Regions from separate parts of the Borborobacter xinjiangensis genome, predicted to be linked through region 1. Evidence: riboswitches for the same ligand, from Rfam matches in the RefSeq annotation. Region 1 holds a riboswitch; the other holds the start of a gene.
What was found. A riboswitch is a leader RNA that binds a small molecule or an ion and turns the genes downstream of it on or off. The one in region 1 is predicted to bind cobalamin.
Positions count from the first base shown of each region.

Region 1 (15,694 bases):
ATGAACTGGACGACACCGACGCGCCGGCCATGGCCGAGCATGCGCAGCGCGAGGCCGAAAGCCGCCGTCGATTTGCCCTTGCCAGGACCGGTATTGACGATCAGCAAACCCTTCTCGACCGTCTTGCCGGCAACTTCCGCATCCTGAACCGCCTTGCGCTTGACCATCTTGGCCTTGTGGCGCTCGGCTTCCTTTTCGTCGATATTCTTCATGTCATTTCACCTGAAGCGGCAGCCCCGCCACCATGAACGATACGGAGTTTGCGCGCGCCGCAACCCGCTGGTTGAGGCGGCCGGCGGCGTCGCGGAATTTGCGCGCCAGAGCATTGTCCGGAACGATCCCGAGGCCGACTTCATTGGCGACGACGAACCAAGGCCCCCGAGGTGCCGCCAGCGCGCTTTCCAGCCGCTCGCATTCTTGCTCGAGATCGTGCCCGGCAAGCAGATGGTTGGTGAGCCACAGAGTCAGGCAATCCACCAGCAGCGGGCGGCCATCCGGCACGTCACCGATCGCACCCACAAGATCGAGCGGTGCGTCGATGGTGATCCAGCCCTCCGCGCGCTGCGCCCGATGCATGGCGATACGCTCGGCCATCTCATCGTCAAGGCTCTGCGCCGTGGCTATGTAGATCCACGGCGCGGGATAGGCGGCAACCAGCCGCTCGGCTTGCGCGCTCTTGCCGGAGCGGGCGCCGCCAAGCAGGAAGGTCAGCTTGGCCTCAGGCAAAACTGTCGCGCCAATTGGCGGCCGCGCCTGAGAAGCGAGCGCGGAAAACCCCGACCGCAGCCCCCAGCACCACCCAGAAGATCAGGTTGGTCACCGTCACGGCGACGACGAACTGGTGGTGCAGATCGACGGGAACCGGCGATTCATGGCTGTCGGGCTGCGGCGCGCCGATGATATGCGGCGCGATCATCAACGCCACGCCGATAAGCGACAGCACCATCGATGACCGGAAGGCGATCAGCCACAGGCCGGCGGCCGTGGCGGCGACCGTGCCGATCCACCAGGCCTGGCGGGCCGCAAGATCGGCCGCAGGCATGGCCGGCAATTCCGGTGGCAGGCCGAGACCCGGCGCCAGTGTGAACACGGCAAAACCGGCAAAGCCCCAGAAAATCCCCCGACGCCAGTTGGCGATGCCGCCCGTCAGTTCCGAAGCCGCAACCAGAACCAGGGCAAAGCCGATGCCGGTGACGATATTGGCAAGCGCGGTGAAGGCAAAGCGCTCGAAGCCGTCGGCCGGAGCCCAGCCCTCCCCGTCATGCTCATGAGCGGGTGTGGCCGCATCATGCGAATGCCCAGCTTCCGCTGCCTCAGGCGAAACGGCGCCATGGTCATGCCCACCGCCGGCATTTTCGAAAGTTTCGGCCTTCAGAATCAGGGGAACGGTGGCATAGGCCTGCATGGCCGTCATGATCAGTCCGGACAATAGGCCGGCGAGCGCCGCGATGAACACGACGTTACGAAACAATGTCATGGGAGCGATCTTTCGTTAGTGGCAGGGAAACGCCATCGAGTGGCGATAGTCGTGGCCGGCATTATGGACCGCTTCCATATGCGAAAAGCCGACGAAGCCGATAACGAAGACGCCGAGCAGGCCGGCAAGCGCAAGCTGCATGGCGCGCGAAGCAAAACCTGTTGTGGCGAGAGACGAAGACGTCGCGTTCATTTCATGTCCTTTCACCCTCCACCCGAGGGCATTGAGATATGTCATGTCGCCGGCAGGTCTCCTGGCTCGCGGATCACCGCCCTTCCCCGCCTTCCCGAGAACCCCAGTGGCATTGGAGAGAGCTAGCCGCGCACAGTTGCGGGGGCAGCTGCGGTTTTGGGCATTTCTGCCCGTGCCGCATTCCCTATTGATTCCTTTCGGAACCGACGACGCCCGGAACTATACGGACAAAGCCGTCGGTCGGCAAACCCTATTCCGGCATCTACGAGCCTGAATCCGCCGGTTAAGCGGCGTCCCATTCGGGCGCAAAGCTGTCGTTGCAAATACGGCTGCCTTGGCGCGAAAGAGCGGAGATGGCGCTCATTTCGTTCTCCGAGAGAGCGAAGTCGAATATCGCCATGTTTTCCTCAAGGCGCTCCCTCTTTGTCGTGCGCGGGATCGCCACCACACCCTGCTGCTGAATGTGCCAGCGCAGCACGACCTGGCCCGGGCTTTTACCGTGGCGGCTGGCCGCGGAGCCAATGGCCTGTTCCTCGAACAGGCCACCGCCGCGATAGAGCGGACAATAGGACACCATGGCCATGCCGGCCCCCCGGCATGCGCTCAAAATCTTGGATTGGTCGAGATAGGGGTGATATTCGACCTGATTGGCTACGAGCGGCGCGTCCGAAAGGGAAAGCGCCTGCGCAAGCAGAGCCGTCGGAAAATTGGACACGCCGATATGGCGGGCGAGTCCTGAGCGTTTGACGGCATTCAGCGCCCTGATCGATCCTTCCAGCGGAATTTGCGGATTCGGCCAGTGAATCATCAGGAGATCGACCCGATCGAGTCCCAACCGCTTCAGGCTGGTTTCGGCCGAGCGCTCGAGGTCGCCCGCCCTGATGTCCGTCCACCAGACCTTGGTCGTCACGAACACATCGTCGCGGGGAATGCCGGACGCGCGCAGACCCGCGCCCACATCGGCTTCGTTTCGGTAAATGCTCGCCGTGTCGATATGGCGGTACCCGACCGACAGCGCGTGCGATACGATTTCGGTGCAAAGCTCGCCCTTCAGCGTCCATGTGCCAACGCCAAGTGAGGGGATCATCGCGCCATTGGCAGCGACGCTGTGCATGGCCGGCTCCGATTTCATACTTTCGACCTCATCATCCATGCTAACGGTTGCACGACGCTCGACCAATCGCAACAGCACGCACCCGTATGGATTCGCAAACCCAATCATCCGATCAGCCCAAGACCAGGATCGGCCGCATCGCAGCGCTCGATGTCGCGCGCGGTGCCGCGTTGCTGGCCATGGCGATTTATCACTTTGCCTGGGACCTGGAGTTTTTCGGCTATTCCGATCCAGGCACGACCGCCGCAGGCGGTTGGAAATTCTTTGCGCGTTGCATCGCCACCAGCTTCCTCTTCCTTGTCGGCGTCAGCCTGTTTCTCGCCCATAGCAACGGGATTCGATGGAAAGCTTTCTGTCGACGGTTCGCGATGGTGGCGGGAGCGGCCCTTGCCATATCAATCGTTACCCGCCTCGCGGTGCCGGGCGGCTTCATCTTTTTCGGCATACTGCATCAGATCGCGCTGGCGAGCCTGCTCGGGCTTCTGTTCCTGCGCCTCCCGGCAGCTCTTACCCTCGGCATCGCGGCGTTGGTGATTGCCGCGCCCCATTTCCTGCGAAACGCCTTCTTCGACCATCCCGCCTGGTGGTGGGTCGGCCTGTCGTCGAGCAATCCGCGCTCGAACGACTACGTTCCGCTGTTTCCATGGTTCGCCGCAGTGCTCGCCGGCATTGCGCTGGCAAAGCTCACCTCATACGCCGGCCTCGCCGCACGTTTGGCGGAGGTGAAATTCGGCGGCTGGTCGCGCCCGCTGATCTTCGCCGGGCGCCACAGCCTCGCGGTCTATCTGATCCACCAACCGGTGCTGATTGCCAGCGTGTGGCTGGCATCCCAGGTCTTTCCCGCCGATGTGCCGACGCCCGAGGTGCGGTTTCGCAATTCCTGTGAGGCCACCTGCGAACAGAGCCGCGACACCGAGTTCTGCACGCGCTATTGTGTTTGCATGCTGGAGGAACTGGAGAAGGACGCGGGGCTCGACAAGCTTTTCAAGGGGGACGAAACGCCCGAACTGCGCGCCAGGATCGAAACCAGCGCGGGGCTCTGCACGACGCGAACCGACGACGCAATCGGCTTCCAGTCGGAGGAGAAAGCGGACAACAAGCTTTTAGGCGATCTCCCTGGTCCCGCTCTGCAAGGAGGAGTGCAGTGACTGACATTGAGACGAGCCAAAGCCGAATTCCGTGGCCGCCGATTCTTTATCTGACGGCTATCGCCATCAGCGTCGGGCTCGGCCTGCTCTTGCCGTTGCCCTGGATTTCGCGACCACTCTCCGACATTCTGTTTGCCGCCGGCGGCCTCGTCATTCTCGCGGCCATAGGCCTTTACGTTTCCGCCATCAGCTCCATGCGCCGCGCCGGAACGACGGTGCGGCCTGACCAGCCCGCCACGCACCTGGTAACGACTGGCGCCTTCGGGCTCACCCGCAATCCCATCTATCTTGCCAATACGCTGGTTATGGCCGGCATCGGCCTGCTTGCCGGCAACATCTGGTTTCTGATCCTGGCCTTCCTCGCCAGCGCCGCAACCAAAAAGCTCGCCATCGAGGGCGAGGAGAAATATCTGGAAACCCATTTCGGCAAGAAATACCGCGACTATGCCAAAAAGGTGCGCCGCTGGCTGTAACCGCATAGTCATGACGCCGGAAATTCGAAAACCGACCCGGCGGTGAGGCCGGCCGATTGGAGTTGGTCCCGCCTTCCGGAAGGCTATCCTTAAGTAGTCACGCCAAGCTCGACCAGCCGCTCGACGCAGGATTCCTCGGCACGGTCCAGTTCGGCAAGCGTCTCTTCCAGGTCGCGGCGCTTCTGACGCAAGTCCTCGCGCTTCTCCTCGATACGCTTGATCATCAGGTTAAGCTGCCCGACTTCACCAGGCGGTTCCTTATACATCTGGATGATTTCGCGAATCTCGCTGATCGAGAAGCCGAGTCGCTTGCCGCGCATGATTTGCCGCACCAGATGCCGATCGCTCGGCCGGAAGAGGCGCGTGCGGCCACGCCGCACCGGCTGGATGAGACCCTCGTCTTCATAGAAGCGCAGGGTCCGCGTCGAGATATCGAACTCGCGGGTCAGTTCGGTAATCGAATAGTATTCCCGCATTCTCGCTCCGTGGACAAATCCCGATATGGCGCATCGGTCCCCGACGGGAACCGGTCGGTTAGTTCGATGCTCGTTCAAGTGAGTCGTCTTGCTCGCCTCGCGGACGCGCAGCGACAAACACAGGATTTTGCCGGCATTTACGTAAAAGTCAATTACAGACAGCGACTATCAGCATCAAAGTGCGCCGAACCACCATGTGGCGAGCCCCAGAAACGCGAAGAAGCCGACAACATCTGTCACCGCCGTTACGAAAACCGCCGAAGCGACGGCCGGATCCGCCCCGAGCCTGTCCAGCAGAAGCGGTATCAATATGCCGCCGAGGGCAGCCACGAACATGTTTATGACCATGGCGGCTGCGATGATGCCGCCCAAAGTGGGGTCCTGAAACCAGCCGGCGGCGACAATGCCGATGAGGCAGGCGAAGATCAGCCCGTTGAGCAGGCCAACGCCCATTTCACGGCGGATGATGCGGCCGGCATTATAAATGTCCAGGTCGCGCGTCGCCAACGCCCGCACGGTCACCGTCATGGTTTGCGAGGCCGCATTGCCGCCCATGCCTGCCACGATCGGCATCAGCACCGCCAAAGCCACGATCTTCTCGATCGTTCCCTCGAACAAGCCGATGACAGACGCCGCGATGAACGCGGTTACCAGATTGACCAGCAGCCACGGCACGCGCGAGCGCGAGGCTGAAAGCACGCTGTCGGAGAGTTCCTCGTCGCCGACGCCGCCCATGCGCAGAAGGTCCTCCTCCGCCTCCTGCTGGATCACGTCGACGACATCGTCGATGGTGAGCACGCCCACCAATCGCTCGTTCTCGTCGACCACGGCCGCCGACAACAGGTCATATTGTTCGAACTCGTAAGCCGCCTCCTCCTGGTCCATGCTGGCGGGGATGGCGTGGCGGGTCTCATGCATGACATCTTCGACCTTGACCGTGCGCTTGGAGCGCAGCACGCGATCGAGATCGACGGCGCCGAGAAGCTTGAAGGTCGGATCGATGACGAAAATCTGGCTGAACCGGTCGGGAAGATTCTTGTCGTCGCGCATGTAGTCGATGGTCTGGCCGATGGTCCAGAACGGCGGTACCGCGACGAACTCGGTCTGCATGCGCCGGCCTGCGGTTTCTTCCGGATAGTCCAGCGAGCGGCGCAGCCTGATTCGTTCCGTGAACGGCAGCTGCGCAAGAATCTCGTCCTGATCTTCCTGGTCGAGATCCTCGAGAATGTAGACGGCGTCGTCGGAATCGAGTTCCTGCACCGCTTGCGCGATCTGCGCGTTGGGCAGGTTGTCGACGATGTCGAGACGAATCGCCTCGTCGACCTCGGTCAGCGCCGAGAAATCGAAATCGCTGCCCATCAGATCGACGAGCGCGCGCCGCTGTTCAGGCAACAGAACTTCGAGGAGATCGCCAAGTTCCGACTGATGGAGACTACCGACCTCCTGCTTCAGCGTCAGCGTATCGCGATCGGCGATCGCCGCTCCGACCTGAGCAAGGAACGACGCGCGGATGACGCCATCCGCATCGTAGATGTCAGCGGCGGGTTGGGGAGCCCCGGAGCCCGGCGAATGTTTGTCCTGGCCTTCCAAATTCGCCTCTTGCACTGGAGCATCGTCCCGAACCGAAGGTCAACGCAGCAAATTGCAGACCTTCAGCAAGACCATGCATCAAAACAACTCAAGAGCATTGGCTCCGGCTAGAGCGCCGTGCGTCCGGGACGCACAAAGGACGCTCCAGCACTTTAAGTCCGCGCAAATCGCTTTGTTCAAGTGATTCCACTTGAACGCGTTTGCGCCAGGCCGGGCCGGTCATGCTCCAGAACGTGATTCCAAACCGAGGGTCGGTGCAGCAGAGTTGCAGACTTTCCCGTCAAAACCACGCGTCGAACCGATTTCTTAAGCTTGAGGGCGGGCTAAGCCCAGCACATAAGCTCAAAAAGCATCCGATATCTGGCATGAACAGATGTCGATTCACAGCCTTGCAGCGAGGCGTTGCACATCTTCGTCTCGACATGTGGCGAAGAAGCCATTCCGAATGCCGCACCGATGGCTCATGCGAGCCATCGCGAACTCAGACAAAGAAAATTTATTCAGTGATTGAAAAGTTCGTTGGTGCGGTCGAGAAGACTCGAACTTCCACGGGTTGCCCCACAGCGACCTCAACGCTGCGCGTCTACCAATTCCGCCACGACCGCACGTCACGAAAAGACCGGTCGGAACCGGCCAGCGGCATTTAGCAAATCGCTTCCTGCGAAACAAGGGCATCCAGCGGAATATTCGGCGGTTGCGTGAAGACCAAATGAAGCCGTGGATCATCGCTTGGGAGACCACCCGAGCCAAGCCGCTCTCGCCCTGTTTTCGGAGAGCATCAACGCCGATCGGCTCTGGCTCGAATCCGCGGGAACGGCATAAGAAACTGGACCTTTCCCGCGCTCGCGGCCATATGTTGGCTACCCGAGGACGCTGGCCTGCGACCCAGCGCCCCGGCATCGCATTCGGGCTCGTTCGGTGTTTCCGACGAACACGCGAATGCACCAGAGCAAGGAACGACAACCCAGCCATGACGCAGCGCAGCCAGATAGAGACATCATTCCTGCCAGTTCCCGGGTCGCCCTCGGTGGAATGGCGAATCGAGCCGGGTTTGACTGCCTATGAGCATGCGCTTGCCTTCATGGAAGCACGCGTTGCCGCGATCCGCGATGGCTCGGCCGCGGAGATGGTCTGGCTGGTCGAACACCCTCCGCTCTATACTGCCGGCACCAGCGCACGTTTGGACGATCTCGTGGACCCGGATCGCTTTCCCGTGTTCAACGCCGGCCGCGGCGGCGAATACACCTATCACGGGCCTGGCCAGCGGGTCGCCTATGTCATGCTCGACCTGAAACGTCGCCGCGAGGATGTTCGCGCCTTCGTCGCCGCGCTGGAGGCATGGATCATCGCAACCCTCGATCGCTTCAACATTCGAGGCGAACGCCGCGAGGACCGGGTCGGCGTCTGGGTCGTGCGGTCGGACCGCCCGCCCATGCCCGACGGCTCGCCTGCCGAAGACAAGATCGCCGCAATCGGCATCCGGCTACGACGCTGGGTGAGCTTTCATGGCATCGCAATCAATGTCGAGCCCGACCTTACCCATTTCAGCGGCATCGTGCCCTGCGGCGTCTCCGATCACGGCGTGACCAGCCTTGTCGATCTTGGACTGCCGGTCACCATGGCCGACCTGGACAACGCGCTGAAACAGTCGTTCGAAGCCGTCTTCGGCCCCGCTGCCGCCATGCCGGCCGAAAGCCGCCGCAAGGCAGGCTGATCCTGCAAATTCAACGCGCAACTCACATCGCGCCGATCCACATCGCCATAGTGACAAGAAACGTGCTCATGCAAACCAACGAGGCTACATCCTGAACGAAATCGGTCATTTGATTTCTCCTGTATTCAGTATGTTCGTAATTTGTTCCATTTTTGTTCGTGCGTCAAGCCGCCACTGCTCACCCGGCGAGAAAATGCTCACGCGCGGCTCACAAGGTTAATCGTCAATTAAGTCGTGGATGAAGCGTCTTTGACGGCGCCTCGTCAGATCTGAACGACCTTGCCTTCCGACAGCGTCACGCGTCGATCCATGCGGGCCGCAAGTTCGTGATTGTGGGTGGCGATCAGCGCCGCCAGCCCCGACTGCCTGACCAGAGCAGCCAGAGCATCGAACACATAAGACGCGGTGACCGGATCGAGATTGCCGGTCGGTTCGTCGGCAAGCAGCACCAGCGGCGCATTGGCGACAGCACGTGCGATCGCCACGCGCTGCTGCTCGCCGCCGGACAGTTCCGAGGGGCGGTGATGCGCGCGTTTGCCGATCTGCATATAGTCGAGGAGTTGTACCGCTCGCGCGCTGGCTTCGGCGGTCGGCAGCCCCTTAACCAGTTGCGGCATCATGATGTTTTCGAGCGCGGAGAATTCCGGCAGGAGGTGATGGAACTGATAGACGAAGCCGATGTCATTGCGCCTGATTGCGGTGCGCTCGTCGTCCGAGAGCCGGCCGCAGGCCCGGCCTGAAAGGATCACGTCGCCGGCATCGGGACGCTCGAGCAGCCCGGCCGTGTGAAGCAGCGTTGATTTTCCAGCGCCCGAAGGCGCCACCAGCGCCACCATTTCACCCCGCCGCAGCGAAAAATCAGCGCCGTTGAGAATGGTGAGCGTGCGCGAGCCCTGCACATAGTGGCGTTCGACGCTCTTCAACTCGATGATCGTATCGCCCGTCTTCATTATTCGTACCGCAGCGCCTCGACCGGATCGAGCCTGGCCGCGCGCCAGGCGGGGAAGAGCGTGGCCAGGAAGGACAGCGCCAGCGCCATCAGGACGACGCTGAGCGTCTCGCCGGGGTCCATTTTCGCCGGCAGCTTGCTCAAGAAATAAAGCTCCGGATTGAACAGCACCGTGCCCGAAATCCAGGAGAAGAACTGCCGGATGGACTCGACATTGAGGCAGATGACAATGCCGAGGATGACGCCCGCCAGCGTTCCAGTCACGCCGATGGCCGCGCCGGTCATCAGGAATATACGCATCACCGCGCCACGGGTCGCACCCATGGTGCGCAGGATGGCGATGTCGCGGCCCTTGTCCTTGACCAGCATGATCAGGCCGGAAATGATATTGAGCGCGGCGACGAGCACGATCAGCGTCAGGATCATGAACATCACATTGCGCTCGACCTGAAGCGCGGAGAAGAAGGTCTGGTTGCGCTGGCGCCAGTCCGACAGGAAAACCGGCCGCTGCGCCGCAGCCTCCACGGCTGGCTTCAGGCTGTCGACCGCGTCCGGATTTTCAACGAATATCTCGATCGTTTGGGCGCGATTTTCGAGGTTGAAATAAAGCTGTGCTTCGGCGAGCGGCATGAAGACGATGGAGGAATCATATTCCGACATGCCGACTTCGAATATTGCCGTCACCGGATAGGTCTTGACGCGCGGCGTGGTGCCGATCGGGGTGATGTCGCCCTCGGGCGAGACCAGCGTGATCAGATCGCCAAGCGCCAACCCCATATTGTCGGCCATGCGCTGGCCGATCGCCACGCCCTCGCCTGTGTCGAAGCCGACCAGCGAGCCCTGCCTGATGTTGTTGGCAACAAGCGAAATTTTGGCGAGATCGTCGCCACGCATCCCACGCACAAGCGCACCCGTGCCCGGCCCCACCTCACCCTGCGCCAGCACCTGTCCGTCGATCAGCGGAATGGCGTATTTCACCCCGGCCACGCCATTGATGCGGCCGGCGACGGCGGCATAGTCGTCAAGAGGGGTGTCGATCGGCTGAGCGACGATATGGCCGTTGATGCCGAGAATGCGCGACAGGAGTTCGGCGCGGAAGCCGTTCATCACCGCCATGACGACGATCAGCGTCGCCACTCCCAGCATGATGCCGGCAAACGAGATCGAGGCGATCACCGAAATGACGGTTTCCTTGCGCCGCGACCGCAGATAGCGCCAGGCAACCATGCGTTCAAACACGGAAAATGGTCCGGCGCCGCCCGCCGGTTTGGCGGCAACATCGTTCATCAGGCGGCCCCGAACCGTATTGCGGCTTCGGCGATGGGCAAGGTTTCACGCTCGCCTGTGCGGCGGTTCTTGATCTCGACCTCTCCGGACGCCGCCCCGCGCGGTCCGACGATCAATTGCCAAGGCAGACCGATCAGATCGGCGGTGGCGAATTTGCCGCCCGGTCGCTGGTCGGTGTCGTCATAGAGGACGTCGCGCCCAGCGGCAGTCAGTGCACTGTAGAGCTCTTCGCAGATGCGGTCACATTCGCCGTCACCGGTCTTCATATTGATGATGCCGATGTCGAAGGGCGCCACCGACTCCGGCCAGATAATGCCGTTCTCGTCATGCGAGGCCTCGATAATGGCAGCGATCAGCCGAGTCGGGCCGATGCCGTAGGAGCCCATGGAAACAAAATGGTCCTTGCCGTCGGCACCGGTGACCTTGGCGCCCATCGGTCGTGAATATTTTTCGCCGAAATGGAAGATGTGACCGACCTCGATGCCGCGCGCGGAAAGCCGGTCCGTTTCACCGATGGCATCCCAGGCGGCCTCGTCATGCATCTCGTCTGTCGCCGCATAAGGCGTGGTCCAGTCCCTGACGATGCCGCCGATTTCCGCGTCGTTGGAGAAGTCCGTGTCTTCGCCAGGCACCGGCAGCGCCAGGAAGTCGCGGTGACAATAAACCTGGCTCTCGCCGGTCTCGGCCAGGATAATGAACTCGTGGCTGAGATCGCCGCCGATCGGACCGGTGTCGGCTCGCATCGGAATGGCCTGCAACCCCATGCGCGTGAATGTGCGCAGGTAGGACACGAACATGCGGTTGTAAGCCGCTTTGGCGCCTTCGAAATCGATGTCGAAGGAATAGGCGTCCTTCATCAGGAACTCGCGCGACCGCATTACGCCGAAGCGGGGCCGCCGCTCGTCGCGAAACTTCCACTGGATGTGATAGAGATTGAGCGGCAGATCCTTGTAGGTCTTCACGTAGGAGCGGAAAATCTCGGTGACCATCTCCTCGTTGGTCGGGCCGAACAGCATGTCGCGCTTGTTGCGGTCCTTGATGCGCAGCATCTCGTCGCCATAATCGTCATAGCGACCGCTCTCGCGCCACAGATCGGCCGATTGAATGGTCGGCATGAGAATTTCCAGGGCGCCGGCGCGGTCCTGCTCCTCGCGCACGATGCGACAGACCTTGTCAAGAACGCGCTTGCCCAGCGGCAGCCATGAGAAGCTTCCCGCAGCCTGCTGGCGGATCATGCCGGCGCGCAGCATCAATCGATGCGAAACGATTTCGGCCTCGCGCGGATTCTCTTTCAGGATGGGAAGGAAGTAGCGCGACAGACGCATGGAAAATTCCGTCAAAGAGGTGGCAGGGAAGGCGCCGGAATCAGCGACAACGCAGTGCTGACTGCCGGCACTTCATAGCCACTTCATGACCGAATGAAAACCCGGACCCAAGGTCGCTGGTTGCCGCATCCTGCCTCTTAACTGGCCAGTCATGCGATTGGCTGCAATTTAGGCAGCGGCTGCATCTATATTGTGCACTGCATCACATATTGATCTGGCCCAACGCAAAATTCCTAGTGACAATTTATCGCGTCTTGGTCTAGTGTGCTCCGATAACTGAGAGGGCAGAGGAAAATCTGTCTTCCTGCGCGGTCAAAGTCTTGGGAGGATGCGATCTAGGCGCGATAATCCGCAGCCGCCGGTAACGGAAAGCAGATCGGACGCGTTCAATTGCAAGGCCTCGTGCCTTGCATTTTTTTTGTGCAATCAAGAACTTTGCACGACATCTTGCCGCAATCGCCGAAGCCGCTTCGAGTTCCTACGTCCGATGCGTAAGGACGCGGTCGCGACTGGCGCGCTGGCCTCGATGAGGCCCGATTTCAGGTTGGCCGAGCCGGAGGCTGCTCGATCAGTTCATCTCAGGCAAGAAGCTCGGAATGTCGTCGAACCCGTAACCGGCGACCACCGTGACATAATAGAAGGCGCCGAAAATAATGATCGCGGCGATTGTCGTGCGGATGACGGTTTTCAGCATATGAGGCCGCCCGGGCGCGCTCGCCACGGTGCCAAGCGTCACGTCGTCGTTCTCGTCCTGGGTCTTCAGACCGAACGGCAAGGCGACGAACAGCACGGTCCACCAAATGATGAAGAAAATCGCGGCGGCCGAAATCCAGCCCATGACTTAAACCTGCTCCAATTCGACCAGCGTTCCCAAGAAATCCTTGGGATGCAGAAAAAGCACCGGCTTGCCATGGGCGCCGGTCTTGGGATTGCCGTCGCCGAGGATGCGCGCGCCGGTCGCCTGCAACCGATCCCGGGCTGCGGCGATATCCTCGACCTCGTAACAGACGTGATGCATGCCGCCGGACGGGTTCTTTTCCAGGAACGCCGCGATGGGAGAGCCCTCGCCCAGCGGCTCCATCAGCTCGATCTTGCTGTTGCCGGTATCGATGAACACCACGGTCACGCCATGTTCGGGCAATGCCTGCGGGTCGCTCAGCTTCGCCCCCAGCGCATCGCGGTAGATGGCGCTCGCCGCTTCCAGATCGGGCACGGCGATTGCGACATGATTCAGGCGACCGAGCATTTCGGCAACTCCTGTCAGCGCGTCACGAACACCGTGACGAGCGGTTTCTTGCCCCAGGCATCGTTGGCTTCCGAGCGCACTGCCCGGCGCACGGCCTCCTGCACGAGGTCCAGGTCTTTTCGGCGCGCACGTGGTATGGAGTCGACCGCGCCGATTGCCGCATCCAGCATCAGATCCTCGATATCGTCGCCAGCGTTGTCGAGCCGCGCCACGCCAATCGACACGATGTCGGGGTCGCCGGCCAGTTCATACCGTTCGTCCAGCACGACATTGACCGCCACATGCCCGGCAAATGAAAGCTTGCGGCGTTCGCGAATCCCCATCACTTCGTCGTTGCCGATCAGCTTGCCATCCTTGTAGACGCGACCGAACGGCACCTGATCGATGATCTCGGCGCCGCCAGGCGCCAGGCGCAGCATGTCGCCATCGCGCACCTGTGCGACTTCCGGCACCCCGGCCGCCGATGCCAGCGCGCCATGGGCGACGAGGTGAGCCGCCTCCCCATGGACTGGAACGCAAATTCGTGGGCGCGTCCATTCATACATGCGGCGCAACTCGCTGCGGCGCGGATGGCCCGACACATGCACCAGCGCGTCGCTGTCCTCGATGATCTTGATGCCCTGGTCGATCAGCAGATTCTTGATTTCGAGAATGGCCTTCTCGTTGCCCGGAATGGTACGCGACGAATAGACCACGATATCGCCCGGCGAGAGCGCCACCGTCTTCATCTCGTCACGCGCCAGCTTGGCAAGGGCCGCGCGCGGCTCGCCCTGGCTGCCGGTGCAGATGATCACAAGGTGCTCGCGCGGAATGTAACCGTAGTCGTCTTCGGAAACGAACTCCGGCAGGCCGTCCATATAGCCGAGCTCGCTCGCCACATCGATGACCCGCTTCAATGAGCGGCCAAGCACCAGCACCTGGCGTCCGGTGTCGCGCGCAGCCTCGGCGATCGAACGGATACGCCCGACATTGGAAGAAAACGTCGTGACCGCGACACGGCCGGGCGCCCTCTCGATGACGCCGCGCAAACCCTGACCGACTGCCTGCTCCGACGGCGAATCTCCGTCGCGCAGCGCGTTGGTCGAATCGCAGACCAATGCCAGCACCCCCTTGTCGCCAAGCGCACGAAACCGCGCCTCATCCGTCATCGGGCCGATTTCCGGCGCCGGATCGATCTTCCAGTCGCCTGTATGGATCACCGTGCCGAGCGGCGAGGTGATGGCCAGCGAGACCGGCTCCGGGATCGAATGGCTGACCGGCACCGCTTCGATGCTGAACGGGCCGACCTCGAATGTTTCGCCCGCGCGGTAGATTGTCACCGGCACCTTCGCGGCGCCATTTTCCGACTGCCGCTTGGCCTCAAGCAGGCCGGCGGAAAACGGCGTCATCCACACCGGGGCCTTCAGCCGCGGCCACAGATCGAGCAGCGCGCCATAATGGTCCTCATGGGCGTGGGTAATGATGATGCCGCGCAGATTATGCAGTTCCTCTTCGATGAACCGCGTGTCAGGCAAAACCAGATCGACGCCCGGCAATGTCGGATCCGGAAAGGTGACGCCGACATCGACGATGATCCATTCGCGCTGATTGGCAGGGCCATAACCGTAGAGGGCGAAATTCATGCCGATCTCGCCAACGCCGCCTAGTGGTGCGAATACGAGTTCAGCTTCCCTGGATTTCGCCATTACCTTACCTTTCAGACTGCGCCTGCCGACGCGACCGCGCCGAAATGCACGTCGCCGGCTGCGATTTTCAGCAGTGCGCCCGTGTCGTCGCGAATGACGAAGCGGCAATCCTCGTCGATGGTTTCGAACACGCCGCGCACCACATTGCCGTCGACCCTTACCGCGACCTGGCCGCCGAGACCGGCGGCGCGAGACAGCCAACGCTCGCGGATAAGCGCTACACCGCGCCCCTCGTTCCATGCGCGCATGTTTTGGCTCCACGCATCCGACAGGGCCAGGAACAGCGTCTCGGCATTGCATGCAGCGCCAAGCGCGCTGAGTGAAGTCGCCGGATAAGGAACGTCTTGCGGATGCGCGACCACATTGACACCGATGCCGATCGCCAGCGCGCTGTGCTCGTCGTCGAGTTGTGACGATTCAAGCAGTATGCCCGCAAGCTTGGCGCCATCGGCCAACACGTCGTTAGGCCATTTCAGTTCGAAACGATTGCCGCGCGCGCCACTGCCACCATCCGGCGCGATGGAGATGCGGCCTCCAGGAACGGCTGCATCGAGCGCGTCAGCCAGCGCCAGCCCCGCGACGAAGCCGAGCGTGGCTGCCGTCTTGAGATCGCGGCCGACGATCAGAAGCAGGGTCGCTGCGAGATTGCCTTCCGGCGTCGCCCAGGCGCGCCCGCGCCGCCCGCGCCCGCTCTCCTGCTTTTTCGACACGATCCACAATCTGCCTGGATCGCCTTCGCGAGCACGCTCCAGGGCAATGGCATTGGTCGATCCGACACTATCACGGGCTTCGAGCCGAAAACCTTCGGACGTGGATGTCGGAGCCAGCGAAAATGCCATGCCGTCAGAAGAACGTCTTGGCGGCGGCCTCAGCCACGCGCCCGATCGGACCGCCGATAAACACGTAGAACAACACGAAAATACCCGACAGACCAAGCACCAGGCGCAACTCGCCGGCCATCGGCTGGAAGCCCTCGACAGGTTCGTCAAACCACATGATCTTGATGATACGCAGATAA
Region 1 covers NZ_JBLLVA010000001.1:313,807-329,500, reverse strand. The annotation lists gene cobO (cob(I)yrinic acid a,c-diamide adenosyltransferase) at 1-212, opposite strand, end outside; gene cobU (bifunctional adenosylcobinamide kinase/adenosylcobinamide-phosphate guanylyltransferase) at 214-726, opposite strand; gene ACLKMW_RS01570 (CbtA family protein) at 719-1,477, opposite strand; gene ACLKMW_RS01565 (CbtB domain-containing protein) at 1,493-1,669, opposite strand; cobalamin riboswitch at 1,704-1,892, opposite strand; gene ACLKMW_RS01560 (aldo/keto reductase) at 1,953-2,783, opposite strand; gene ACLKMW_RS01555 (heparan-alpha-glucosaminide N-acetyltransferase) at 2,870-3,931, shown strand; gene ACLKMW_RS01550 (methyltransferase family protein) at 3,928-4,404, shown strand; gene ACLKMW_RS01545 (MerR family transcriptional regulator) at 4,494-4,880, opposite strand; gene mgtE (magnesium transporter) at 5,055-6,470, opposite strand; tRNA gene ACLKMW_RS01535 (tRNA-Leu) at 6,991-7,075, opposite strand; gene lipB (lipoyl(octanoyl) transferase LipB) at 7,441-8,184, shown strand; gene ACLKMW_RS01525 (ABC transporter ATP-binding protein) at 8,448-9,134, opposite strand; gene ACLKMW_RS01520 (lipoprotein-releasing ABC transporter permease subunit) at 9,134-10,420, opposite strand; gene proS (proline--tRNA ligase) at 10,420-11,745, opposite strand; gene ACLKMW_RS01510 (DUF1467 family protein) at 12,314-12,583, opposite strand; gene mce (methylmalonyl-CoA epimerase) at 12,587-12,991, opposite strand; gene ACLKMW_RS01500 (ribonuclease J) at 13,006-14,676, opposite strand; gene ACLKMW_RS01495 (biotin--[acetyl-CoA-carboxylase] ligase) at 14,688-15,515, opposite strand; gene nuoN (NADH-quinone oxidoreductase subunit NuoN) at 15,520-15,694, opposite strand, start outside.

Region 2 (15,694 bases), on a different contig from region 1:
AAATCAGCCGCGTGCACCAGCGGGCGGCAAGGCCGAGATCGTGCATCGACGCGATGACCGCCCTACCCTCGCCGGCCAACCCTGAGAACGTCCGCATCAGGGCGATCTGATGCGAGGGGTCGAGGCCGGCCGCCGGCTCGTCTGCAAGCAGCAGAGGCGCGTCCTGGGCGAGCGCCCGCGCGATCAGCACACGCGCCTTCTCGCCGCCGGAAAGCTGCGTCGCGGGTCTATCCCGAAACGCCTCGACCTCCATCCGGCGCATCGCCTGTTCGATGATAACCTTGTCCTCATGCGTCAGCGCGGCGAAGGCCGGTCGATGCGGAGCACGGCCCAGCGAAACCAGCATTTCGACCGAAACCGGCCAGGCAATCTCGCGCTCCTGCGGCAGATAGGCGAGATGGCGCGCCCGTTCCATTGCGCTCATCGTGGTGGAATCGCCGCCACCGATTGCAACACGTCCTTGGCTCGGCACCAGACCGAGGATGGCGCGCAGCAGCGTCGATTTTCCAGCGCCGTTCGGGCCGATCAACCCGACGAACTCGCCCGCGGCGACCTCGAACGTCAGACCGTGCAGCACCTCCTTGCCGCCCAACGAAACATGCAGGTCCGATCCCGAAAGCAAGGTCACAGCATGCTCCTGCGGGTGCGATAAACCAGCCAGAGGAAGAAGGGAGCACCGACGATCGCCGTCAGCACGCCGAGCTTCAGGTCGCGGTCGGGCGCGATCACGCGCACCAGAATGTCGGCCGCCAGAAGCACGCATGCGCCGCCAAGCGCGCTGACCGGAAGCAGCCGAGATGGCCGCGCGCCGACCAGCGGGCGCAGGATATGCGGAACGACAAGCCCGACAAAGCCGATCGCGCCGGCAACAGCCGTCGCCGCGCCGACTGAGGCGGCGGTGCCGAAAACCGCCAGAAACTGCACCCGGCGCATCTCCACTCCCATGCTTGCGGCAGCGTCCGAGCCGAGCGTCAGCGCATCGAGAGAGCGGCCGAGCCCCGCAAGCATGAGGCAGCCGACCAGCATGAAAGGACCAGCCAGCCAGACATGGATCATCGAACGGTCGGTCAACGAGCCGAGCATCCAGAACATGATTTCGAGCGCCGCGAATGGATTAGGCGACAGGTTGAGCGCCAGCGAGGTCATGGCGCCGGCAAAGCTGGTGACCGCGACCCCGGCAAGGATGATCGTCAGCGCCCCGCCGCGTATGCCCGCCATCGCCTGGACGACGAGGACAGCGACCACCGCTCCAGCCAGGGCCGCAAGCGGCAGACCGAGCGGGAAGGCGGCCGAGAGGCCGGTATAGATTGCAAGCACGGCGCCGAGCGAAGCCGACGCGCTGATGCCGAGCAGGCCAGGCTCGGCCAGTGGGTTGCGCAGATAGCCTTGCAGCACCGCGCCTGAAAGGCCGAGCGTGGCGCCGATCATCAGACCGAGGATGGCGCGCGGCAGGCGAATCTCCTGCATGATCAGGGCGATTCCGTCGCGTTTGGCGGAGAAAAGTGCGGCAATGCTGTCGCCAAAGGCGATGCCGGCCGGCCCCACCGTCAGCGACAGGATGAAAAGCGCCACTGTGGCTAAACCAAGCACCGAGGCGACCAGCCTATAGAGCGAACGGTCCCTCATTTGACGTTGCCGATCGGCATCGACGCCGCCTCCTGAAGGATGCGCGCCGCCTCAAGCGTAAAAGGTCCGCCGCAGATCATATTGGGTACCGGCACATTGACGGTCCGCTCTTGCGCGCCAAGCGCCAGATAGGCGGGATGCGTAAAATTTTCCTGCGCCAGCGCCGGCGCGCCATAGTCCCGGTTGCTTGCGGCGATCAGGTCGGGATCGGCCATTATCAGCAGTTCCATCGGCAGCCTTACCGTTCCCGCGACGCCGAGTTTCTCGGCGATATTGGTGAGCCCGGCGGCGCGAAAAATGGCATCCGTCAGCGTGCCGGTGCCGGACGTATAGCTGTTGGCCTCGTAAAGCGCGATAGTGCGCGGAGGAACCTTGGCGTCCCGCAGTCCGGCAAGCCCACCGTCCAGGTCCGCCACCAGCTCGGCGGCTCTTATCTCGCGATGCAGCAGCCTGCCGACGCGGGTCAAATTCTCGCGCACATCCTCAAAGGATCTTGCCGGCGCGAATTCCTCGACGCGAAATCCGAGCCTCCGCAAGAGATCGATCGTCGGCCGCGACGAAAATGTTCCGGCAAGAACCAGGTCGGGCTGCATCAGGAAGATTTCTTCGGCCTGACTGTGATTGATCACGTAGCGCTGCGCCTCAGCCGCCATTGCCGAGGTGCCCGAATCGCGGGCGAGAAACGACACGGAATGAAGTTGCCCCTCGCCGGCAATCAGCATCGCCAACTGATCGGTGCAGACATTCAACGATACGACACGGCGCGGCGCGGGCTCCGCCATGGCAGACGCTGCCAGAAACAGGCCGGCCAGCGCCGCGAGGAGAAGGCTTGTTCCGGATCGTTCAATGAAACGCATAGTGGCGTCGGCAATCGCTAGAAGGTTCGCGAGAAACTCAGATTGAACGTACGTCCGGGCGAGCGGTAGCCGTTCGATGTCGAATACTGCTCGTCAAAGACATTCTCGACCGCAAACTTCAGCTCGGACTGCTCATCGAAGGCATAGGATGCCAGGACATCGACGGTCGTATAGGCTGGCAGCTTGATCGTATTGTCCTCGTCCGCAAAGCGGCTGCTTACATATAGCAGCCCGGCCGTCAGATCGAGCTTGTCGGTCGCCTTGAACGAAAGCTCGGCGGATGCCTTGAAGCGGTTCTGGTAGGGAATATCCAGGCCGCTGTCGCGATTTTTCGGCTCGCGAATATCGACCGAGGCCCTGCCGCGCCAGCGATTGTCGAAGCGATGCTCGAGAGCGGCTTCGAAGCCCGTAATCATGACGTTCTCGATATTCGACGGTAGCCAAGTGCCCGGAAACACCTCGCTCCAGTTGATCTGGTCCCTTATGCTGGTCCGGTAAAGCGCCAGATCGAGGCTGGTCGAATCTGTCGGCCGCCAGTTCAGGCCCACTTCATAGGAGCGCGATTTTTCCGGCCTGAGGTCGGGATTTCCCATGAACGGATAATAGAGCTCGTTGAAGGTCGGTGCCCGAAAGCCGGTGGCGAACGAGGAGCGCGCCACCAGACCCGGCACGAATTCATAGCTGGCGCCGATATTGTAGGTCGTCGCGCCGCCAAACTGTTCGTTGTGATCGTAGCGAATTCCCGAATCGATCGTCAGCGCCTCGTATTCGAGCGAATGCTGGCCGAACACCGCCGCAAGATCTCGCGCCGTGGCATCGTAGGGAAGACCGAAAACCGAGCTGCCAGAGATCGTTTCGCGGTATGCCTCGACACCGCCGCTAAAGACGTGCCGGCTGTTGTCAAGCTCCAGTGACTTTTGCGTCGATGCAAATATGCCGTAGCGGAGTGTATCGAAGTCGTCGCCGGCAATATCACCACGGAAGTTCGAGGACTTGTCCACTGCCGAAGTCAGTTCGACGGTGGAAGACCAGCTATCGGAATGATCAAGGCGACCGCCAAGCCTGCCGGCAAATGTATCGGTGTCGGATTCGTTGGGATCGGGAAATGGCCGATCATACTGGTTGCGCCCGCGCGCATAGAGTCCATCGGTATAGATGCGACCCCAATCGAAATCCTTGGACAGTGAGAAATTGCCAGATCCGGTGAGAAACCCATCGTCGTCCTTCTCATGCGAGAAACTGGACGGCAGCGTGAACTCGTAGCCGCGCGTTCCCAGGAGACTGCCGCCGAAGGCGTAGTTGGTGCCGTCCTCGGTCTGGCCACTGACATTGCCGGAAACATAACCACCCCAGGGATGCATCACGCCCGTGCTCACCGTCGTGCACATCGCGTTGCCATTGGCGCAGGTGCCGCCCTGCTTGGTGATGATGTTGACGATGCCGCCAATAGCGTCGGCGCCATACTGGGCTGAATGCCCGCCCTTGGCGATCTCGATACGTTCGATCGAGCTCAGGGGGATGCTGGCGATGGCTGTCGTGCCGATCGTCGCCGAGCTTGCCCGCACACCGTTTACAAGCACCAATGTCTGCGTTGAAGTCGTTCCGCGCAGCGAAATGCTGGACTCCGATCCGAGCCCGCCATTGGTTCGGATGGAAACACCCGGGTAGGATTTCAGCAGCGTCGGCAGGTCGAGCGCGCCCGATTGCTCGATCTCCTTTTCGTCGATGACAGTCACCGACGATGTGCTCCTGGCCAGCGTCGATTCGCGCCGCAGCGGCGTTGTAACCGTGATCTGCTCGAGCTTGATGACGCCGTCTGCGTCCTGCGCGCCAGCCGCGCCTTGAAAAGCCAGGACAGCGCCGATTGCGGCAAATGCGGAAAAGCCCGCGCGGAAAATAGTCGTAGACATTCAGCCCTCCGTTCCGGCCGGCAAAGCGATAATCTGCTTCACAGGCACAATCAGAACCGCGGACCGGAAGGATTTGTCAGGGCAAGAACCCATCAGCCATCCGGGCGCGCGGCAACACTTTTTCAAATGTCACCGCCACGGACGACCGCGCCGGAACACCCCTCGTGTTCGGGCATGGGTGACTGGAAAGGCAGGTCTCCTGACTTCCGTGTCATTGCGTTTCTTCCGCCTTCCCGGTCGCGCCATGCGCTCTCAGTGGCTTTTTGGAAGAAGGCTCAACGGCTACAGTTGCGGGGGCAGTTGCGGAATGGCCGATATCACGGCGTCACCGCATTCCCTTTTCATCCGCCCGAAGGCGAAACCAGTTCCGGGCGGGAAGCTAGCCGCGGAAAGACGAAGCGTCAATTGCGCTTTCGGCTTCATCACCACAGTAGTGATTCGACGGGTTCGAATATCGTGTTAGGGTCAGGTGCGGGCGTTCATGTCCGGAGGGAGACAAAATGCCCGAGCAATTCCTCGATCATCGTCTCGAATGCCCCTACTGCCACACCATTCGTTTGCGCATTCCATCGACCGTGAGGCCGGAAACCTTCATTTCCTGCGAGGATTGCGGGAAATATCTCGGCACCTGGGACGAGTTGCAGAGCGATTTCGAACGGCAGGGCGGACAGAACGGAATTTTCAAGCTCGACAAGGGTCGCATCAGGCGTGTTGATTAGCGGCGCCCGGCACGCTACCCAAACATGACGATCAGAGGACGACCAATGGATTCGGTGGAGAAGTTCGCGCTCTCGATAATGCTTGTCTTCGGGGCGCTGATAATCGGCGGCCTCATGGCAATCGGTATCATGTGGAGCGACAAGCCGGGTTTCCTGTTCGCGCTCGCCGCCGCCATCGTCGTGTGGATATCGGCATTCGCCGTGCTGTTCGGCAAGCCGAAGATCTATGGCGTGCTGCTCGTGCTCGCCGGTTTCCTGGTTGCGGCCTCAATTACCGCCGTGGTGACCTAGGGTCCTTCTTACGCGGCCCTCACCATCACCTCGCCTATGATCACCAGGTTGCGCCCGCGTCGCTTGGCCTCGTAAAGACGGGCATCGGCCGCGCGCATCAGTTCGGGCACTGTCCCATCGGGTGGACAATGCGTTCCGCCGATGCTGACGGTGAGGCGAACGACCGCGTCATCCACCGGCGCGAAATGAATCTGCTCGACTTCGCTGCGGATACGCTCGGCAACGCTTGCGGCCTCCTCGTCCGAGGCACCTACGAGGATTGCGCCGAATTCCTCGCCGCCAATGCGTCCCAGTATGTCGCTGGAGCGCACGCCGCGCGAAATCGCCGCCGCGATCTTCTGCAAGGCGTCGTCTCCCGTTAGGTGACCGAAATTATCGTTGATTCGCTTGAAATGATCGGCATCGATGATCAGCAGCGCGCCACGGTCCGCCTTGCGCCGCGAACCATCCAGCGCGGCAAAGAAAGCCTCGCGATTGAGCATGCCGGTCATGTCATCACGCTGCGCCTTTTCGGCCAAGCGCCTATGGGCGGCGGCAAGCTGCGCATGGACCCGGGCAAGGTCGCGATGGGCCTGCTTCAGCCGATCGCTCTGCCAGAAGGTGAAGGCGCTGGCCGGCCAAGCGGTCGCGAGAGGGCAAATAATGCACATCAGCCACGCATTGCCGTCAACCACCCCTCCGAGCGCGGGAACGATGGTGATCACCAGCAGTAGGGACCCGGCAACCGCCCCGAACGCCACCAGCCCGGACCTTACAAATATGCTTTTCATCGACAGCTTCCGATTTCGAAAGCCCATGACAGCAAAGCGTTAAAGGTCTCCTTTCAGGCATGCATAAGATTTGATCTTTTCCGGCTTCGGGCCCGAGCGTGGCAAAGCGCTCATGGCCATCGATGCGTCAGTCGTGTCATAAGGACTGTCATGACCCAGTCTCCGAAATCCGCCCGATTCGCCCATGTCACCGATTGGGTGTTCGACCTCGACAACACGCTCTATCCGCATCACACCAATCTGTTTTCGCAGATCGATGTGAAGATGACCGCCTATGTGTCGGAGCTTCTGCAATTGCCGCGCGATGAGGCGCGCAAGCTGCAGAAAGAGCTCTACCTGGAATACGGGACGACGCTGAGCGGGCTGATGCAGCGCCACAATATCGATCCCGACGACTTTCTCAATAAAGTCCACAACATCGACTATTCGTGGCTGGTCCCCGATCCCGCGCTCGGCGAGGCGATAAAGGCGCTGCCGGGGCGCAAGTTCATCTTCACCAACGGGGACCGGGGCCATGCCGAGCGCACCGCGCGCCAACTCGGAATTCTCGATCATTTCGACGACATCTTCGACATCGTCGCGGCGGGCCTGACGCCGAAGCCGGCGCCGGAGACCTACGACAAGTTCATCGCGCTCCACCGCATCGCCGGCCCCAATGCGGTGATGTTCGAGGATCTGGCGCGCAACCTGATCGTTCCCAAGGCGCTCGGCATGCAGACGGTTCTGATCGTACCCAAGAACTTCGAGCCGACATTTTCCGAAATCTGGGAACGCGACCCGTCCTATGACGATGCCGTGGACTTCGTCACCGACGATCTGGCGACGTTTCTCGGCACGATAACGCCAAGCGCCGCGTGACGGACCCGGAGGGCTTCCGCGTCAGAACTGGTAGAATTCGCGGATGATCTTCCAGGCTTCGTCGGCGGTATCGACGAACTCGATGATGTCCTGATCGCCTGGCGTGATGGTGCCCTGCTCGGCCAGGAAATCGAGATCGATCGCCCGCTCCCAGAACGCCTTGCCGAAAAGAACGATAGGAACCCGCTCCATGCGGCCGGTCTGGATCAGCGTCAGGGTTTCGAAGAACTCGTCCATCGTGCCGAAGCCGCCGGGAAACACCGCCACCGCCTTGGCGCGCATGACGAAATGCATCTTCCTGATGGCGAAGTAGTGGAAATTGAAGCAGAGTTCCGGCGTCACATAGGCGTTCGGCGCCTGCTCATGCGGCAGAACGATGTTGAGGCCGATCGACGGCGCGCCGACATCGGCCGCACCGCGATTTCCCGCCTCCATGACGCCCGGCCCGCCGCCCGTAACCACCACATATTCGCGATAGCGCGAGGTGGCGGAATGGCGTGAGCAGAGTTGCGCGAATTTGCGCGCCTCGTCGTAATATTTGCTGTTTTTCTCAAGGTTCTTGCGCTGCGTCTCGTCCTTGGCGGCCCAGGCCTCGCCGCCCGGTTCAGGTATGCGCGCCCCGCCGAACAGAATTACGGTCGAACGAATGCCGCGTTCGGCCAGCACCATTTCAGGTTTCAGCAACTCCAGTTGAAGCCTGACCGCCCGCAACTCGCGCCTTGTCATGAAGTCCGAGTCGTTCCAGGCAAGCCTGTATGTGGCGGCACGCGTCTGTGGGGTGTCGGGGACGCTCTTTACCCGTTCCAGGTCCTCGTCGGAGTGGGGTAGCGGTGTCCACCCCTCCTTTTCCATCGGATTCATGTCGTTCTCAAAACCCCCGTCAAAAATTCCACACCCCAGCACCGTCCCGGGACACTGGCGTGATTGACCGCTTCTATGCCCTGACATAGGGTCCGCGCGATCTTGGAACAGCCGACAGCCCAACGCCAGTCGACCATATTGTTAGGTCCCGACCCTAAAAGACGCCCCTTAACAGCACGTGTAGCGGAGAAACTTCATGCCCAAAGCCGACCTTGCGAATCTTGAAGCGACCATAGAGAAGGCGTTCGAGGAGCGCGAGACCATCACCACCGATACGCGCGGAGAAAGGCGCGAAGCCATCGAGACCGCGCTGAGCCTGCTCGACCGCGGCGTCGCCCGCGTAGCCGAGCGCCAGCCCGATGGTGTGTGGAAGGTCAACCAATGGCTGAAGAAGGCCGTTCTGCTCTCCTTCCGGCTCAATCCGATGGAAGTCGTCAAGGGCGGGCCGGGCGATTCGATCTGGTGGGACAAGGTGCCGTCGAAGTTCGCCGGCTGGAGTGCGGTCGATTTCGAGAAGGCCGGCTTTCGCGCCGTGCCCTCCTGCGTGGTGCGCCGCTCGGCCTACATCGCGCCGAATGCGGTTCTGATGCCGTCCTTCGTCAATCTCGGCGCCTATGTCGATTCCGGAACCATGGTCGACACCTGGGCCTCGGTCGGCTCCTGCGCCCAGATCGGCAAGAACGTGCATCTGTCCGGCGGCGTCGGTATCGGCGGCGTTCTGGAACCGATGCAGGCCGGCCCGACCATCATCGAGGACAATTGCTTCATCGGCGCTCGCTCCGAGGTGGTGGAGGGCTGCATCGTACGCGAAGGCTCGGTGCTCGGCATGGGCGTCTTCATCGGCAAGTCGACCAAGATCGTCGACCGCGCCACCGGCGAGATCACCTATGGCGAGGTGCCGGCCAATTCGGTCGTCGTCGCAGGCTCATTGACCGGCAAGCCGCTCCCCAATGGTGAGCCCGGCCCCAGCCTCTACTGCGCCGTGATCGTCAAGCGCGTCGACGCGCAGACCCGTTCCAAGACGTCGATCAACGAGCTTCTGCGGGACTGATCGACCCCGCGTCGCATGACAGGAAACGCACGAAATTGCCTGACAAAAACCAGTTTCTCTGGCTCTTCTTCAGCTTCGCCGGTCGCATCAACCGGGCGGTGTACATACTGACGTTTCTATTCATGCTGGCGGTCGTGTCGTTTCCGCTCTACCAGTTCATGCGCGTGCCGGAGGAAAGTCCGGCCGCGCAGACCTGGTCGGTGGTGTTCGGCGTAACATTCGCCATCTTCCTCTGGGTGCATATCTCATCCAGCGTGAAGCGCCTGCACGACATGGGAAAGCCCGGCATCATCGCGGTTTCGCTCTTCATTCCGATTGTTTCGTTCATCGCCTTCCTGGCGCTCTGCGTCTTTCCGGGCGAGCCCGGACCCAATCGGTACGCAAGGCAGACCAACGCGGCGAAATAGGCGGTCAGCGTTCCAATTCATCGATCAGATCGGCCAGCTCGGCTATATGCGCCAGGCGCCGGAAGCGCGGCGCCTCGGCCGGTTCCTCGACATGTTCGAGGACCCAGGTGAGATCGTGCGGAACATAGACGCCCCAGCTTCCGGCCTCGATGGCCGGAACGATGTCCGATTTCAGCGAATTGCCGACCATCATCGCCCGGTGCGGCCCGTCGCCGTGACGGGCGAAGATGCGCTCATAGGTGGCGGCGTTCTTGTCGCTGACGATCTCGACCGCATCGAACAATTCGCCGAGCCCTGACTGCGCCAGCTTGCGCTCCTGATCGAACAGGTCGCCCTTGGTGATCAGGATCAGTCGATAGGCTCCCGCCAGTTCCTCCAGCGTCTCGCGCACGTTCGGCAGCGTTTCGACCGGATGCGAGAGCATGTCGCGTCCGGCTGCGAGAATTTCGCCGATCACGCGCGCCGGTACCCGGCCTCCGCTCAGCTCCAACGCGGTTTCGATCATCGACAGGGTGAAACCTTTGATGCCGAAGCCATAGACCGCCAGGTTGCGCTTTTCCGCTTCAAGCAGGCGGGCGTGAATGTCGCTGCCCTCGGCATATTCGGCTAGCAACGAAGCAAAATGCGTTTCCGTCACGCGGAAGAACTGCTCGTTCTGCCAAAGTGTGTCGTCGGCGTCGAAGCCGATGGTGGAGAGCGGCAAGCTTCGGGAAGGCATTTTCCAGTCCTGTCATGAACGGAGAGAACGGCAGTCTATTGCCAACAGACAGTCGTTCCAATCCGCGTTGATGGACCAAATGCCAATGGCTTATGCGCCGTGACAGCGCTGGCGGTTTGAAGTATCTGCGTTTGCATGAGCTTGCCTAAAGACCCTGCCGAAAACCTCGCCGCCCTGATCCGCTGTCCATCGGTGACTCCCGCCGAAGGTGGCGCGCTGACGGCGCTCGAAGCAATGCTTGCGCCGCTCGGCTTTGCCGTCGAACGCCCCGTTTTTTCGGAAAACGGCACCCCCGACATCGAGAATCTCTACGCACGCCTGTCCGGCAATGGCCCGCATCTGATGTTTGCCGGCCACACCGATGTCGTGCCGGTCGGCGATGAGACGGCATGGAGCCAAGCGCCGTTTTCCGCCGCCGTCCATGATGGGGAAATGTACGGCCGCGGCGCCGTCGACATGAAGGGCGGCATCGCCTGTTTCGTCGCCGCGCTTGCCCGCCATATCGAATCACGCGGCAAGCCGAAAGGCTCGGTGTCGCTGCTGATCACCGGTGACGAGGAAGGACCGGCGATCAATGGCACCGTCAAGCTGCTCGATTGGGCGGTCGGCCGCGGCGAAGCCTGGGATGCGGCAATCGTCGGCGAGCCGACCAATCCGGACCTGCTCGGCGACATGATCAAGATCGGACGGCGTGGCTCCATTTCCGGCCTCGTCACCGTCCACGGCCGGCAGGGCCACGTCGCCTATCCCCACCTTGCCGACAACCCGGTGCGAGGGCTGATGACGCTGCTCGACGCGCTGATGAGCCCGGCTTTCGACGACGGAACGGAAAACTTTCAGCCGAGCAATCTTGAAATCACCTCGATCGATGTCGGCAATGCGGCAACCAATGTCATCGCCGCAAAGGCGACCGCAGCCTTCAACATACGCTTCAACGATACATGGACTGCGGAAACCATCCAGGCTGAAGTCCACAATCGGCTGGATATCGCCAGCGGCCGGCGGAAATACCGCAAAGGGCGCAAGGAACCGGTCGAATTCGAGGTCACCTGGCGCGACCGGCCGAGCCATGTATTCCTCACCCGCGACGACAAGCTGATCGAGACGTTGAGCGCATCGGTGAAGGCGGTTACCGGCAGGCAACCGGCGCTGTCGACTTCCGGCGGTACCTCGGACGCGCGCTTCATCAAGGACTACTGCCCGGTGGTCGAATTCGGCCTGGTCGGCAAGACCATGCATATGGTCGACGAGCGGGTCGCGCTCGACGATCTGGAAATGCTGACCAATATCTACACACGGTTCATCGAGGACTGGTTCGAACAGGGCTGACATATGCCACCTTCCGAGGACATCCAGAGATATCTGGTCGGCGCATGGCGGCTGATGACCGGCCGGCGCGACGGCATCGCCATGCTCGATCTTTCCGCCGATGGCTTCTGGAACTCCTTCTTCGCCATCGTGGTGGCGCTGCCGGCGCTGATCGTCGGCTGGGTGGGAACCGCCAACGAACTCGGTGCGGATCCGGCCGCTTCGGCGAGCCGCTTCTCCTATCTCCTGCGCCTCGCCCTCATCGATCTCGGCTCTTGGATATTGCCGCTGGTCGCGCTCGCTTTCGCCGCCCCGCTTGCCGGCCTGCGCGACCGTTTCGTCCACTATGTCGTGGCCACCAACTGGGCGTCGGCAATCCTGTCATGGGTGATGTTGCCGGCCGCGCTTTTGCGGATGGTCACCTCGTCAGGGTCGGACTTGGTCATCGTGCTGTCGCTGGCGCTGTTTGCACTTTCCATGGCCCTGACCTGGCGGCTGACTAATGCAGTGATCGATCGCGGACCGGCAATGGGCACCGCAGTCTTCGCCGGCATGTTCATTGCGTCGGTCGTCGTGCTCCTGGTGCTGCAAGCAGCATTCGGCATCTACATTCCCGCGTAGTCGACTCCCGTCAGGTAGAGTCCGCAAGCGGGCGCGACGGAGCCGCAAGCCGCACGGTTCCTGGCTTCCAGCGCGGCCTTCACGTCGCTCGGCCTCCAGGCGCCCTCGCCGACACGCTTGATGGTGCCGACCATCGAGCGCACCTGATTGTGCAGGAAGGATCGCGCGGCGGCGTGGATTTCGATCTCATCACCGACCCGCCGAACATCGAAACGGTCGAGCGTTCTGACGGGGCTGGACGCCTGGCATTGGCCGGAGCGGAAGGTCGAGAAATCATGCCGGCCAAGCAGAAGCTGCGCCGCCTCATCCATGGCATCCGCGTCGAGCTTCTTCTGCACCACCCACACCCGGTTTCTCTCCAGCGCGGCAGGCGCGCGGCGATTGAGGATACGGTAAAGATAGCGCCGGCCGATGGCCGAGAACCTCGCATCGAAATCGTCCGCCACGGCGCGGGCGGCAAGGATCGCCACCGCCTCCCCGGCCATTTGCAGATGTGCGTTGAGCGCATCGCGAACCGTGTCATCGCGCCAGGTCTTCAGGAGATCCACATGCGCGACCTGGCCCGTTGCGTGCACGCCGGCATCGGTGCGCCCTGCCCCGCGCAACGTCACCTCTTCGCCGCAGAAATCCCTGATCGCCCGCTCGATCACGCCCTGAATCGTCGCCGGCCCATCCTGCCGCTGCCAACCGGCATAAACGGTTCCGTCATATTCGATGTCGAGGCGGTAGCGCGGCATTGCCCGGCTCAGAGCGCCAGGAAGGCGCGGGCATAGACCAGCAGGCCGGTCGTCGGTGCTTCGCCCCAGGCCAGCGCCTGCAGCGCCTCGCCTTGATAGTCGCTTTCAAAGCCCGCCGCCTGCGCGTGGGCGTAGCCGAAACGGCCGTAATAGGCTGGATCGCCGAGCACCACCGAAAGCCTTTCTCCGTCAGCCTTCAGCCGCGCATGGGCGGTTTCGACCAGCGCGCTGCCTATGCCCTGACTATGAAAATCAGGATCGACCGCCAGCGGCGCCAGCGCCACGGCTTCAAATCTTGCGTCGCCTGCCTCGATCCCCAGCCGGGAAAACAGCACATGGCCGACGATGCTCCCGTCACGCTCCGCCACCAGTTCCAGAACCGTGTCGCCATCGGCTACCAACTGCTCGACCAAGTCGGCTTCGAAGACCTGCCCGAAGGCCCGCTCCTCGACACGGCGGATGCCCGCCCGATCGGAAGCCTCTGCCTGCCTGATTGTCACGCCGTTCATGCGAGCTTCATGCCTTTGCCAAGTTTTGCGCCGCGCAGGAATTCATCCGTGCCAACCGGCTTGCCGCCCGCCCGCTGCACTTCCAGCAATCTGATCGCGCCCTCGCCGCAAGCGACGGTCAGACGATCGTCCAGGATTTCGCCAGGCAAACCCCTGCCATCCGCGCGTGTCGAACGCAGCAGTTTGAGCCGCTCGGGTTTGCCCGCCGATGTCATTTCGCACCAGACGCCGGGGAATGGCGACAGGCCACGAATGTGGTTGTGAACCTCGCGCGCCGGCCGCGACCAGTCGATGCGCGTTTCGGCCTTGTCGATCTTCCTCGCATAGACGACGCCTTCCGCTGCTTGCGCAACAAGCGGCAGATCGCCGCTTTCCAGCCTTCCCATCGCCGTGACCATCAGTTCCGCGCCAGTCTTCATCAGGCGGTCATGCAATTCGCCGGCGGTCATGTCAGGCTCGATGCTGACGCGGGCGGTCATTGCCACCGGCCCGGTATCCAGTCCCTCGTCCATCTTCATCACCATCATGCCGGTTTCCTCGTCGCCGGCCATGATGGCGCGCTGGATGGGAGCCGCGCCGCGCCAGCGCGGCAGCAGCGAGGCATGGCCGTTGTAGCAGCCGAACCGCGTACCTTCGAGGATCGGCCTCGGCAGCAGCAGGCCATAGGCGACGACCACAGCGACATCGGCCTCAAGGCGCCTGAATGCCTCCTGCTCGGCCGAACCTTTCAACGAGACCGGTGAACGCACCTCGATGCCCAGCCGCTCTGCCTCGCGCTGTACCGGCGACGGCGTCAGTTCCAGCCCCCGCCGGCCGGCGGGGCGCGGCGGCTGCGTGTAAACGCAGGCAATCTCGTGCCCGGCTTCGGCCAGGGCGCGAAGCGTCGGCACGGAAAATTCCGGCGTCCCCATGAAAATGATGCGAAGGGGCATCCGCCCCTACCCGACCAATCGGCTCGGCTGGCGGTCTCTGGCGAGTTTCTTGAATTTCTTGACCACCATGTCGCGCTTCAGCCTGGATATATGATCGATGAAAAGCACGCCGTTGAGGTGGTCGATCTCATGCTGCAGGCAGGTTGCCATTACGCCGTCGGCGGTGATTTCCTGTTCCTTGCCCTCGCGATCGAGGAACCGGACGCGCACCGAGGCCGGCCGCTCCACCTCCGCATAATAGTCTGGAATGGAGAGACAGCCCTCCTCGTAGACGGACCGCTCGTCGGAGCTGTGCACGATCTCCGGATTGATGAAGACCTGCGGCGCCCGCTCCTCGCCTTCCTTGGCGATGTCGATGACCAGCATGCGCAGCGGCTCGCCAACCTGAATAGCGGCCAGGCCTATGCCCGGCGCATCGTACATCGTCTCCAGCATGTCGTCGGCCAGCTTGCGCAACGGCTCGTCGACGCGCTCCAGCGGCTTGGACACCTGGCGCAACAAGGGATCGGGAAGAATAATGAGCGGCTTGATGGTCATTCGCTTCACCTAAGACTTCCCTTAAAACCCGTCAACCATCTTGGCTCTGTCGATGTTCCTGTTTTGATCTGTCCTTGGCGCCCGAATCACGTATTGTGCGGCAATGAACGATCCGCTTTCCGAACCGGTCCTGCGCCTTGGCGCCTCAACCCTCACATTCGGCCAGTTGCTCGCCCTCGGCGCCGCATTGGTGCTGGCGGTGTTCGTCGTGCTCATCGTCGCGCTATGGCGCTCCTCCAAGGCGCGGGCGGTCGCAGCGATCGAGGCGGCCGAACATGCGCGGGACGCAGAGGCCCGCATGGCCTCGATCCTTCAGTCGCAGGCGGAAATGCAGGGTCGAATGGGCGCCATCGCCGAGGTCTTCGGATCGCGGCAGGCCGAACTCACCCAATCGATCGGCCAGCGCCTCGACGCGATGACCGGCAGGCTCGGCCAGACCATGACCGAGCAGACGAAATCGACGCATGAGAGCCTTGCCAAACTTCAGGAGCGGCTTGCCGTCATCGACACCGCGCAAGGCAACATCCAGTCGCTCGCCGGCCAGGTGGTGCAATTGCAGGCGATCCTCTCCAACAAGCAGACGCGCGGCGCTTTCGGCCAGTCGCGCATGGAAGCAATCGTCGCCGACGGCCTGCCGCACGGCTCATATGCCTTCCAGGCGACGCTCTCCAATGGCAACAGGCCGGATTGCCTGGTGAAGATGCCGAACGACTCTCCCTCGCTGGTCATTGATGCCAAGTTTCCGTTGGAGGCCTGGAATGCGATTCGCGCCGCCGAAGGACCCGATGCGCAGAAGCTTGCGGCTCAGGCCTTTCGCCGCGACGTCGAAATCCACATCAGGGACATTTCCGAGAAATACCTGATCAACGGCGAAACGCAGGACACGGCCTTCATGTTCGTGCCCTCCGAATCGGTGTTCAGCGAGATCCACGAGAATTTCGAGCAACTCGTACACCGCGCTCACCGTGCCCGCGTGGTCATC
Region 2 covers NZ_JBLLVA010000003.1:404,544-420,237, forward strand. The annotation lists gene ACLKMW_RS06520 (ABC transporter ATP-binding protein) at 1-628, opposite strand, end outside; gene ACLKMW_RS06525 (FecCD family ABC transporter permease) at 625-1,626, opposite strand; gene ACLKMW_RS06530 (ABC transporter substrate-binding protein) at 1,623-2,483, opposite strand; gene ACLKMW_RS06535 (TonB-dependent receptor domain-containing protein) at 2,501-4,393, opposite strand; cobalamin riboswitch at 4,566-4,775, opposite strand; gene ACLKMW_RS06540 (hypothetical protein) at 4,894-5,112, shown strand; gene ACLKMW_RS06545 (hypothetical protein) at 5,158-5,403, shown strand; gene ACLKMW_RS06550 (GGDEF domain-containing protein) at 5,412-6,173, opposite strand; gene ACLKMW_RS06555 (pyrimidine 5'-nucleotidase) at 6,324-7,031, shown strand; gene ACLKMW_RS06560 (LOG family protein) at 7,053-7,892, opposite strand; gene dapD (2,3,4,5-tetrahydropyridine-2,6-dicarboxylate N-succinyltransferase) at 8,089-8,943, shown strand; gene ACLKMW_RS06570 (DUF805 domain-containing protein) at 8,979-9,350, shown strand; gene ACLKMW_RS06575 (HAD family hydrolase) at 9,355-10,068, opposite strand; gene dapE (succinyl-diaminopimelate desuccinylase) at 10,204-11,397, shown strand; gene ACLKMW_RS06585 (transporter) at 11,401-11,997, shown strand; gene truA (tRNA pseudouridine(38-40) synthase TruA) at 11,982-12,734, opposite strand; gene ACLKMW_RS06595 (GNAT family N-acetyltransferase) at 12,743-13,243, opposite strand; gene fmt (methionyl-tRNA formyltransferase) at 13,240-14,175, opposite strand; gene def (peptide deformylase) at 14,182-14,712, opposite strand; gene ACLKMW_RS06610 (DNA recombination protein RmuC) at 14,816-15,694, shown strand, end outside.
Region 2: another riboswitch for cobalamin. It lies ahead of ACLKMW_RS06535 (TonB-dependent receptor domain-containing protein); the one in region 1 lies ahead of ACLKMW_RS01565 (CbtB domain-containing protein).